Regions from separate parts of the Streptomyces sp. NPDC019531 genome, predicted to be linked through region 1. Evidence: riboswitches for the same ligand, from Rfam matches in the RefSeq annotation. Region 1 holds a riboswitch; each other region holds the start of a gene.

Region 1 (3,390 bases):
GCCTTCCCCGCCGTCTGGACCTACTTCCAGGGGCTGCTGTTCATCGTGGCCGTGGGTTTCCTGCCCGGCGGTCTGGCCTCACTGGTCACCGTCGTCCGCAACCGCCGTACCCCTACCACCCGTTCCGGAGAGACAGCATGAGCGGCGAGGGACTGATCATCCGCGACCTGCGCGTCACGTTCGACGGCTTCAAGGCCGTCGACGGTGTCGACCTGGACATCCGCCCCGGCGACCTGCGCTTCCTCATCGGTCCGAACGGAGCCGGCAAGACCACGCTGGTCGACGCGGTCACCGGGCTGGTGAGGTCCACGGGTTCGGTCCGCTTCGGTGACCAGGAGCTCCATGGCAGGCCCGTGCACCGGATCGCCCGCCTCGGCATCGGCCGGACGTTCCAGACCGCCACCGTCTTCGAGCAACTGACGGTTCTGCAGAACCTCGACATCGCGGCGGGCGCGGGGAGGGGAGTGATGACGATGCTCCGCCGCCGCAAGGGCATTCCCGAGCCGGTGACGAGGGCGCTGGAGACCACCGGCCTGACGGATCTGCGCGACCGCCCGGCGGGAGTCCTCGCGCACGGCCAGAAGCAGTGGCTGGAAATCGGCATGCTGCTCGTCCAGGACGTGAAGCTGCTGCTGCTCGACGAACCCGTCGCCGGCATGAGCCACGACGAACGCGAGGCCACCGGCGAACTGCTCCAGCGGGTGAGCGAGGACCACACGGTCGTCGTCATCGAACACGACATGGACTTCATGCGCTCCTTCGCCCGCAGCGTGAGCGTCCTGCACGCCGGCAAGGTCCTCAGCGAGGGCACGGTCGCCGAGGTCCAGGCCGACCCGAAGGTCCAGGAGGTCTACCTGGGCCGCGCCTCCGAACCCGATCCCGCCCCCGTACGTGTCGCCGAGGAGGCGTGATCCCCATGCTGGAGTTGAGCAACGTCCGTGCGGGCTACGACCGCACCACCGTGCTGCACGACGTGACCGTCGCGGTCCCCGAGGACGGCGTCGCGGCCGTCCTCGGTCACAACGGCGCCGGCAAGAGCACGCTTCTGCGCGCGGTCATGGGCCTGATCAAGCCGAGGAGCGGCACCGTCCTGCTGGACGGCGAGGACATCACCCGTCTCGCCCCGCACCAGCGCGTGGCCCGAGGCATGGGGTACGTTCCGCAGGGCCAGCAGTCCTTCCCGCACCTGACCACCGCCGAGAACCTCCAACTCGTGGCGGACGGACGCGCGGACGGCAAGGAGGCGATCGCCGAGGCGCTGGACCTCTTTCCCGTTCTGCGTGAACTCTCCGGCCGCCGCGCCGGGTTGCTCTCCGGCGGCCAGCGCCAGCAACTGGCCATCGCCCGGGCCCTGGTGACCCGCCCTCGGCTCCTGCTGCTCGACGAGCCGACCGAGGGCATCCAGCCCTCCGTCGTAGCCGAGATCGAGGAAACGATCCTCGCCCTCGCCCGACGCGGCGGACTCTCCGTCCTCCTCGTCGAGCAGCACGTCGGATTCGCCATGCGCGCCGCCCAGCGCTACTACGTACTCGAAGCGGGCCGAGTGACCTCGTCCGGCGAAGGAGGAACGGGCGCGGAGCAGACGGTACGAGCCGCGCTCAGCGTGTGAGACCTCGACCCGGACGTCACGAGGGCGTCCTCCTGGAGCGGAGAGGAAGGTCGCGCCAGGTGGACGCGGTCTTGGCCATGCACGCGACACGCGGTACGGTCTGTCCGATATCGACGACGGCGAGACGGAAGCCGGTGGGAATCCGGCACGGTCGCGCCACTGTGTGCCACCGCCCCGCGAGGGACGGTGGCGAGTCAGACCCGTGGCCGTCGTCCTGTGCACCACCGAGTTGGGACGCGAACTCCCAGAGGAGGCACCTGCCATGGCGCAGCATGTCGCTCAGCCGACCGCCACCACCCCCGTCGTACCCGCCAAGCTGCCGCTGAAGGACATTGCCCCCTGGGCGGTCTTCTTCGGCGTCCTGATGCTGGTCCTGCTGTACTTCGTCGGCGCCGAGCAGGGTGCCACCTCCGTGGTCAACGGCGCGGACGTGCACGAGTGGGTGCACGACGCCCGCCACCTTCTCGGCTTCCCCTGCCACTGACCCGAGGGACGCCGCACACTCATGAACTCCGCAACGGTGAGAAACCTGCTCGTCCGTGGCATGCTCGCCGGCCTCGGCGCGGGCGTGCTGGCCCTGATCGCGGCCTATTTCCTCGGTGAACCCAGCGTCGACAGCGCCATCGGCTTCGAGGAGGCGCACGCTCCCGCCCACGAGCACGAGGTCGAACTCGTCTCCCGCTCCCTGCAGTCCACCGCCGGCCTTGCCACCGGTGTCCTGATCTACGGGGTCGCCTTCGGTGGCATCGCCGCCCTCGCCTTCTGCTTCGCGCTGGGCCGCGTGGGCCGTTTCTCCCCGCGGGCCACGGCCCTGCTGCTGTCGGGCACCGCGCTGCTCGCCGTCTACGTCGTGCCGTTCCTGAAGTACCCGGCCAGCCCGCCGTCGGTCGGTGACCCCGACACCATCGGCAAGCGCACCACCCTCTACTTCCTGATGATGGTGCTCAGCGTGCTCCTGGCGGTCGCCGCCACCATCCTCGGCAAGCGGCTCGCGCCCCGTCTGGGCACGTGGTGGGCGACGGTCGTCGCGGTCGCCGCCTTCGCCGCGGTGATCGGTCTGGCGTACCAGTTCCTGCCGGTCGTCAACGAGGTCCCGGCGGACTTCCCGGCCACTCTGCTGTGGCGGTTCCGGCTCTCCGCGCTGGCCATCCAGGCTGTGCTGTGGGGCGGATTCGGCCTGGCCTTCGGCGAGTTGGCCGAGCGGCTGCTGCACCCGAAGCCGGCGACGGTTTCCGCGGGCACGGCGGTGGCCGCCCGCCAGTGACATGACCGATACGACGAGAGGGCCCGCGGAACCATCCGCGGGCCCTCTCGCGTGCTCCGGGCAGCGACGACGCCGAGTGCGGTGAGGAGGGGGAGAGCAGAGTGACCGGAGCGCCCGCGTGCGGGTGCTCGGGCAGCAGCTGAGCGGACCGAGCAGCTCCTGGAGCCCCTGCGACTCGGCATCATGATCCTCAGGCGTCGGGTTCGGCCGCGTCCAGCGGGTGCCCGAGCCGCATGTTCCACCGGCCGCTCCGGCCGCTGACCGAAGTGGCCGTCAGCGGCGGCACGTCGAGCCGCCAGAACGCCGCATGGGGAGCCGCCAACACGTGGACCACCGCGGCCCGCACGATCTCCGGCTCGACCACGGCGAGCGTACGGCCGTCCGTGTCCAGTGACGTCTCCAGCCAGCGAGCCACGCGGGCGCACAGGTCCCGCACGGACTCTCCGCCGTGGGGCGCGGACGAGGGGTCCGTGAGCCACTGGGCCACCGCCTCCGGCTCACCGCCGTTGACCTCGTC
Region 2 (3,390 bases), on a different contig from region 1:
TGGTCGGCGCGATCCTCTGGAACCTGCTGACCTGGCTGGTAGGCCTGCCCTCCAGCTCCTCGCACGCCCTCATGGGCGGTCTGATCGGCGCCACCATCGCCTCGGCGGGCATGGGCGCGGTCCACGGTGACGCGCTCGTCACCAAGGTCCTCATCCCGGCGGTCGCGGCGCCCATCGTCGCGGGCGTCGCCGCCATGCTGGCCACCCGCCTCTCCTACTCCCTGGGCAAGAAGGCCGACGGCAAGGCCGCGGCGAAGGGCTACCGCACCGGCCAGATCGCCTCGGCCGGCCTGGTCTCGCTCGCCCACGGCACCAACGACGCGCAGAAGACGATGGGCATCATCACCCTCGCCCTGGTCGCCGGCGGCGTCGTAGCGCCCGACTCCGACCCGCCCACCTGGGTCATCCTCTCGGCGGGCCTCGCCATCGCGCTCGGCACCTACCTCGGCGGCTGGCGCATCATCCGCACCATGGGCAAGGGGCTGACCGAACTCCAGCCGCAGCAGGGCTTCGCCGCCCAGACCAGCGCGGCCACGGTCATCCTGGCCTCGTCCCACCTCGGCTTCTCCCTCTCCACCACGCACTCCGTCTCCGGTTCGGTGATGGGCGCGGGCCTCGGCCGCAGGGGCGGGGTCGTCCGCTGGTCCACGGCCACCCGGATGTTCGTGGCCTGGGGCCTCACACTCCCGGCGGCGGCCCTGGTGGGCGCGCTGGCCGAGTCGGTCACGGATCTCGGCGACTGGGGTACGGCGGTCGTGGCGGTCTTCCTCGTCGCCTCCAGCGCGGCGATCTGGAAGATCTCGCGCCGCGAGGTCGTGGACGCGTCGAACGTCAACGCGACCGACGAGCCGGCCGGTGTGGTGACCACGGCGATCGCCGCCGTGACCCCGCCGCCCGCGGGCACGGTGACCGAGGACCTCACGGCCACGATCCCGGCCCCTCCCGCCACCACGGAACCGGCCGCCCCGCCGGCCGCCGTCTGAAACCCCGGTTACTAAGGAAGCCTCACCATGCAGATCGACTGGGAAGCGCTCGGCTCCGTCTTCGGCGTCAGCCTCGTCGTCACCGTGGGCCTGGTGGCCCTGTTCACCCTCGGCATCATGGGCCTCTCCCGCCAGGAGCGGGCCACCGCCCAGGGCGGCTCGGCGACCCTCGCGGTCGCCGGCGCGTACGCCTGCTTCGCGGCCTGCGCGGCGGCGGTGGCGTACGGGATCTCTCTGATCGTGGCTTGACGGCACCGATCGCCCGACGGCCGGGCGGGCACGGGACTTACGGTTCCGTGCCCGCCCGGCCGTCCGTGTGCGGCCGGTCCGCCCACTCCCGGGCCCGGTGGTGTGGGGTTCTGCACACTCTCCCGCCGCAGGTCAACAGCAAGTTGACTGCCGTTCGGGTGCGTGGTGGACTGCCGGGGCCATGTACGGCGGCAGCAGAGGAAGCCGGTGTGAATCCGGCGCGGTCCCGCCACTGTCACCGGGGTAGCAATCCCCGGGAGCCAGGAACTCTCGCCGCCGGTCTCGTCGAACCAGGGCGTGGACACCCTGAGTGAGGACATAACGCGATGCTCGCCTGCCGATCGACCCGCGCCATCCGGTGCTCGCACGACCCCGCGATCGGCTGAGCCGGTGCGTGCCGATCGCGTCTTCGCGTACGGCGCCGCCGCCGGCCTCCTCGGTGACCTGCTGTTCGGCGATCCGCGCCGCGGGCATCCGGTCGCCGCGTTCGGACGGGCGGCCGGTGCCGTGGAGCGGGTGCTGTGGCGGGACCACCGGGGGTGGGGCGCGCTGCACACCGCCGTGTGCGTGGGCGCCGCGGTGGGGCTCGGCGCCGTGGCGGAGAACGTCGTACGTCCGTCCCGTACCGCTTCCGTCGCGCTGACCGCCGCCGCCACCTGGGCCGTCGTGGGCGGGACTTCGCTCGTGCGGGAGGCCCGGGTCATCGGGCGGGCGCTGGAGGCGGGCGATGTCGAGGCGGCCCGGGAGCGGCTGCCGCATCTGTGCGGGCGCGATCCGCAGGCCCTCGACGCCGACGGGATCGCCCGGGCCGTCGTGGAGTCCGTGGCCGAGAACACCTCCGACGCCGTAGTGGGGGCCCTCGTGTGGGGGGCCGTCGGTGGAGTGCCGGGGCTGCTCGGGTTCCGGGCCGTGAACACGCTCGACGCCATGGTCGGGCACAAGTCGGCCCGGTACCGGCGGTTCGGGTGGGCCTCCGCCCGGCTCGACGACCTCGCCGGGTGGCCGGGGGCGCGGCTGACCGCCGTACTCGCCGTGCTGGCCGGTGATCGTCCGCGGGGTGCCGTGCGCGCCTGGCGGGAGGACGCCGGCAAGCATCCCAGTCCCAACGCCGGGCCGGTCGAGGCCTCGTTCGCGGGGGCGCTGGGAGTCAGACTCGGAGGGACTCTTTCGTACGCGGGACGGGTCGAGCACCGGCCCGTGCTCAATGGACAAGGGCGTGCCGTCGCCGCGTACGACATCGAGCGCGCCGCACGGCTGTCGCGGTGTGTCGGATTGCTCGCGCTCGGCGTCGGTGTCGTCGCGCGGGCCGTCGTGAAGGGGCGTGGGGCATGACGGGCGGAGGGCTTCTCGTCGCCGGAACCACCTCGGATGCCGGCAAGAGCGTCGTCACCGCCGGGATCTGCCGGTGGCTGGTGCGGCAGGGGGTGAAGGTCGCGCCGTTCAAGGCGCAGAACATGTCCCTCAACTCGTTCGTCACGCGCGAGGGTGCCGAGATCGGGCGGGCCCAGGCCATGCAGGCGCAGGCCTGTCGGGTCGAGCCGACCGCGCTGATGAATCCCGTGCTGCTCAAGCCCGGTGGTGAGCAGAGCAGTCAGGTCGTGCTGCTCGGGAAACCGGTCGGGGAACTGAGCGCTCGTGGCTATCACGGGGGGCGGCAGCAGAAGCTGCTCGGGACCGTGCTCGACTGTCTCGCCGAGTTGCGGGGCACGTATGACGCGGTGATCTGTGAGGGGGCGGGCAGTCCGGCCGAGATCAACCTGCGGCGGACCGACATCGTGAACATGGGGCTCGCGCGGAACGCCGGGCTGCCCGTGCTGGTCGTCGGGGACATCGACCGCGGTGGGGTCTTCGCCTCCTTCTTCGGGACCGTGGCGCTGCTCGGCCCCGAGGACCAGGCGCTCGTCGCCGGGTTCCTCGTGAACAAGTTCCGCGGGGACGTCTCGCTCCTCGAACCCGGGCTGGACATGCTCCACGGGCTCACCGGGCGGCGGACGTACGGCGTTCTGCCCTTCCGGCACGGGCTCGGGATCGACGAGGAGGACGGGCTGCGGGTGTCGTTGCGGGGGGCGGTCCGGGAGTCCCAGGTCTCCGCCCCGGTCGGCGAGGACGTCCTGCGCGTCGCCGTCTGCGCGATCCCCCTCATGTCCAACTTCACCGA
Region 3 (3,390 bases), on a different contig from region 1:
GAGGCGGACATCCGCGACACCGCGCTCTACCACTCGGTTCTCGCAGCGGTGGCGCAGGGCAATACGACGCGCGGGGGCATCGCCGGTTACATCGGCCGCAAGTCCGTCGACATCTCCCACCCGCTCAACGTCCTTGAGGACAGTCACCTCCTCGCGCGCGAGGCGGACATCTTCCGGGCCGGCAAGTCGCAGTACCGCATCACCGAACCACTGATCAACTTCTACGAAGCCGTCATGCGTCCCGCCTGGACGCGGTTGGAGAGCGGCCAGGCCGCAGAGGTGTGGGCCCAGTCGGCCGAGCGGTTCGCGGCTCAGGTGGCGGGGCCGCATTTTGAGGCCGTGTGCCGGGAGTACGTGCTCGGGCCGGGGCGATCTCTGCTCGGCACGTCCCTGGGGGAGGTCGGAAGCGGAGTGGTTACCGACCCGAGGACGCGTCGGCAGATCGAGATCGACGTGGCTGTGGTCGAACCGGGATCTGGCGGGGCCAAGCCATCGGTCGCTCTGCTCGGGGAGGCGAAGTGGGGGACCATCATGGGGTTGAACCACCTCGAACGGCTTGCCCGGGCCCGGGACGTCCTTGCCGAGCGGGGGATGGACACCACGCGGTGCGGGCTGGCGTGCTTCAGCGCTGCGGGTTTCAGTGACGCCCTGCGGGCTGAAGCAGAACAAGGCGGAATCCTGCTGATCGGCCTCGACGAACTGTACGGTCGGGTGATGCCGGCAGCCGTTCTGCCCTAGCTAGCGCTCTTTCGCCGCTCCGGCCGAAAGCTCAAGTACAGCCTGTACGAGGACTTCCGGACGGCACACCGAGAGCGTGCTCCGCCACGCTCGAACCGGCTTCGCGCGGCTCAGGCGGGACGTCGCTCCTTGACGGGCAAACGTTGCCTGCCGTGGCACTAGCGGGTATCGGCAGGCCGTACCGCCCACCGCTGCTCCACCTTCGCGAGCCGCCAGTAGGCGATCGCCGCCGCCCACACCACCACGAACAGGCCGACGATGACGTAACCGACGTTGTCGAGGTCGATGTCGGCGATCCAGGTGGTGAGGGCGTCGGTGAGGTCGAGCTTGTCGTGCAGGACGCCGACCAGCTCGATCGTCCCGATGAAGAAGGCGACCGCGATGGACAGCCCGGTGATGGCGAGGTTGTAGAACACCTTGCGCACCGGGTTGGAGAAGGCCCACTGGTAGGCGAAGTTCATGAACGTGCCGTCGAGCGTGTCGAACAGGCTCATCCCGGCGGCGAAGAGCAGCGGCAGGCACAGGATCGCGTACCAGGGCAGCCCGGCCGCCGCGCCCGACCCGGCCATCACCATCAGGGTGACCTCGGTGGCGGTGTCGAAGCCGAGCCCGAAGAGAAAGCCCAGCGGAAACATCTGACCGGGCCGGGTGATGGACTTGGTGAGCCGCCCGAGGATCCGGTTCATGAACCCGCGCGAGTCGAGATGCTGCTCCAGCTCCTTCTCGTCGTACGTCCCCGCCCGCATCGCCCGGAAGACCTTCAGGATGCCGAGCAGCGCGACCAGGTTGAGGGCGGCGATCAGATAGAGAAACGACCCGGAGACCGTCGTACCGAGAAATCCGAGTACCTGATGGGTACTTGAGTCCTCGTTCATGACCTTGCCGGCCAGCTGGGTGCCACCGGCGATCAGCGCCGCGAGCACGACCACGACACTGGAGTGCCCGAGCGCGAACCAGAACCCTCCGGACACCGGCCGCTTCCCGTCCGCCATCAGCTTGCGGGTGGTGTTGTCGATCGCGGCGATGTGGTCGGCGTCGAAGGCGTGCCGCATACCGAGGGTGTAGGCGGTGATGCCGAGTCCGATACCGAAGGCCTTGTCCCCGACTTCGTAGTGCTCCGGAACGACGAGCAGGAAGAGGATGCCGAAGGCGAGGACGTGCAGGGCGGCTATGGCGGCCATCAGACCGGCTGTCTTGACGGTGTCCTCGCGCCGCCAGCGGAAGGATGCGGCGGTCTCGGCTGCCTTGGGCAGGCCAGGATCAGTCATACGGTGGTCACTCCAGCACCTCGTTGGATGAACTCGTGAGCTGCCGTGGCCGGTCTCCTGGCTTACGGGTCGTGCGTTCTCCCTGCCCGCCTTCCCGGCCGGATACTGACGGCCAGTGGCTGTCCCGCGAGGGACGTGGGCGGAGAACTCCCCGATCACAGTGGCGAGGGCCGCGCCGGCCTGAACCCCCTGAGGGGTCGTCACCGGCTTCCCGAGCACCACGGCCCGACCACCGTAGGCGGGCGGATCGTCTCCTGCATAGCTGCATACCTGCGCAGGTATGGAAGATCACATACAGGGCCTGGGAGGATGAGGGCCATGCATCTCGTCCCGTCCGACCGAGCGGACCGCCGCACCATCGACGGACACCGGGTGTGCGACGCCATCGCGGCGATCGGCGACCCCGGCCATGTCCGCGCCTGGTCGGACCGCTTCGCCCTCCTGGCCGACCCCAACCGCCTCTCCCTGCTCCTCGCCCTGCACCGAACCGGCCCCCTGGCGGTCTCCGACCTCGCGATCGCGACGGGGATGAACGACCCCGCCGTATCGCAGGCGCTGCGGCTGCTGCGGGCGGCGGGGGTGGTGGCGGGGGAGAAGGAGGGGCGGGTGGTGCGGTATTCGGTGGTGGACGAGGCGGTGCGGGGGTTGCTGAAGCAGGTGTCCTGACCTGGTCAGAGGTGGGTGTCGTGCACGGGGCCGCCGGGATACCGGTCGCCCATGGATCAGGTCGAAGTCGTCGTCGCCCATTCCGAGCGCGCGACTCTGCGCGTCGGTGACGTGTTCTTGAAGGTGGACGCCGACCAGGCGCGCATGGACGTCGAGGTCGAGGCGATGTCCCTCGCGCCGGTCCCGACGCCGGAGGCCCTGTGGTGCAAGCCGGGGGTGGTGCTCGGCCGGCTCGGCGAGCAGTCGACCGCGTCACCGGCGGCGGGTGCCGCCATCCGGAAGCTGCACGAAGCGCCGCCGCCGCCCCTGCCGGGCCGGCCGGAGCATCGTCGCGCCGACGGCGGAACTCGACGCCGAGTGCGAGTCACTCGTGACGAACGGCGTCCTGCCCGCCGAAGAGCACCTCGACGCGTCATCACCGGCTACGGGACCGACGTCGACCTCGATGTGATCCGTGCGTGGTGGTCGTTGCGAAGCCTGCTGATAGTCCGCTGACTGACCGAGCACGGCTTCGACCCCTTCGCACCGGGGTGTGAGGTCGACGTGCTGAGATCCCGGATGTGAGGTGTTGCTGATCAGGGTCGTCCGCTGTGCAGGGAGTGCAGGAAGGGGGTCCAGGCGCCGGGGGCGGCGAGGAGTATCGGGCCGTCGGAGTACTTGGAGTCCCTGACGGCCACGGTGGTGGGTATGTTGCGGGCGACTTCGACGCACTCGCCGT

Evidence for each region. Region 1 has a riboswitch for cobalamin ahead of ACI2L1_RS19215 (CbtB-domain containing protein). Riboswitches for the same ligand answer to the same signal wherever they lie in the genome.
Region 2: linked by a shared signal. The riboswitch ahead of ACI2L1_RS23855 (cobalamin biosynthesis protein) and the one ahead of ACI2L1_RS19215 (CbtB-domain containing protein) in region 1 are both predicted to bind cobalamin.
Region 3: linked by a shared signal. The riboswitch ahead of ACI2L1_RS04830 (HoxN/HupN/NixA family nickel/cobalt transporter) and the one ahead of ACI2L1_RS19215 (CbtB-domain containing protein) in region 1 are both predicted to bind cobalamin.

Annotation. Positions count from the first base shown of each region.
Region 1 is NZ_JBJDQL010000014.1:166,614-170,003, forward strand. It holds gene urtC (urea ABC transporter permease subunit UrtC) at 1-141, shown strand, start outside; gene urtD (urea ABC transporter ATP-binding protein UrtD) at 138-911, shown strand; gene urtE (urea ABC transporter ATP-binding subunit UrtE) at 917-1,609, shown strand; cobalamin riboswitch at 1,690-1,834, shown strand; gene ACI2L1_RS19215 (CbtB-domain containing protein) at 1,872-2,093, shown strand; gene ACI2L1_RS19220 (CbtA family protein) at 2,115-2,873, shown strand; gene ACI2L1_RS19225 (histidine phosphatase family protein) at 3,064-3,390, opposite strand, start outside.
Region 2 is NZ_JBJDQL010000021.1:78,164-81,553, reverse strand. It holds gene ACI2L1_RS23865 (anion permease) at 1-983, shown strand, start outside; gene ACI2L1_RS23860 (hypothetical protein) at 1,011-1,232, shown strand; cobalamin riboswitch at 1,390-1,522, shown strand; gene ACI2L1_RS23855 (cobalamin biosynthesis protein) at 1,623-2,564, shown strand; gene ACI2L1_RS23850 (cobyric acid synthase) at 2,561-3,390, shown strand, end outside.
Region 3 is NZ_JBJDQL010000003.1:114,204-117,593, reverse strand. It holds gene ACI2L1_RS04835 (ATP-binding protein) at 1-738, shown strand, start outside; gene ACI2L1_RS04830 (HoxN/HupN/NixA family nickel/cobalt transporter) at 897-2,006, opposite strand; cobalamin riboswitch at 2,036-2,244, opposite strand; gene ACI2L1_RS04825 (ArsR/SmtB family transcription factor) at 2,325-2,672, shown strand; partial or broken gene ACI2L1_RS04820 (hypothetical protein) at 2,724-3,236, shown strand; gene ACI2L1_RS04815 (DUF397 domain-containing protein) at 3,248-3,390, opposite strand, start outside.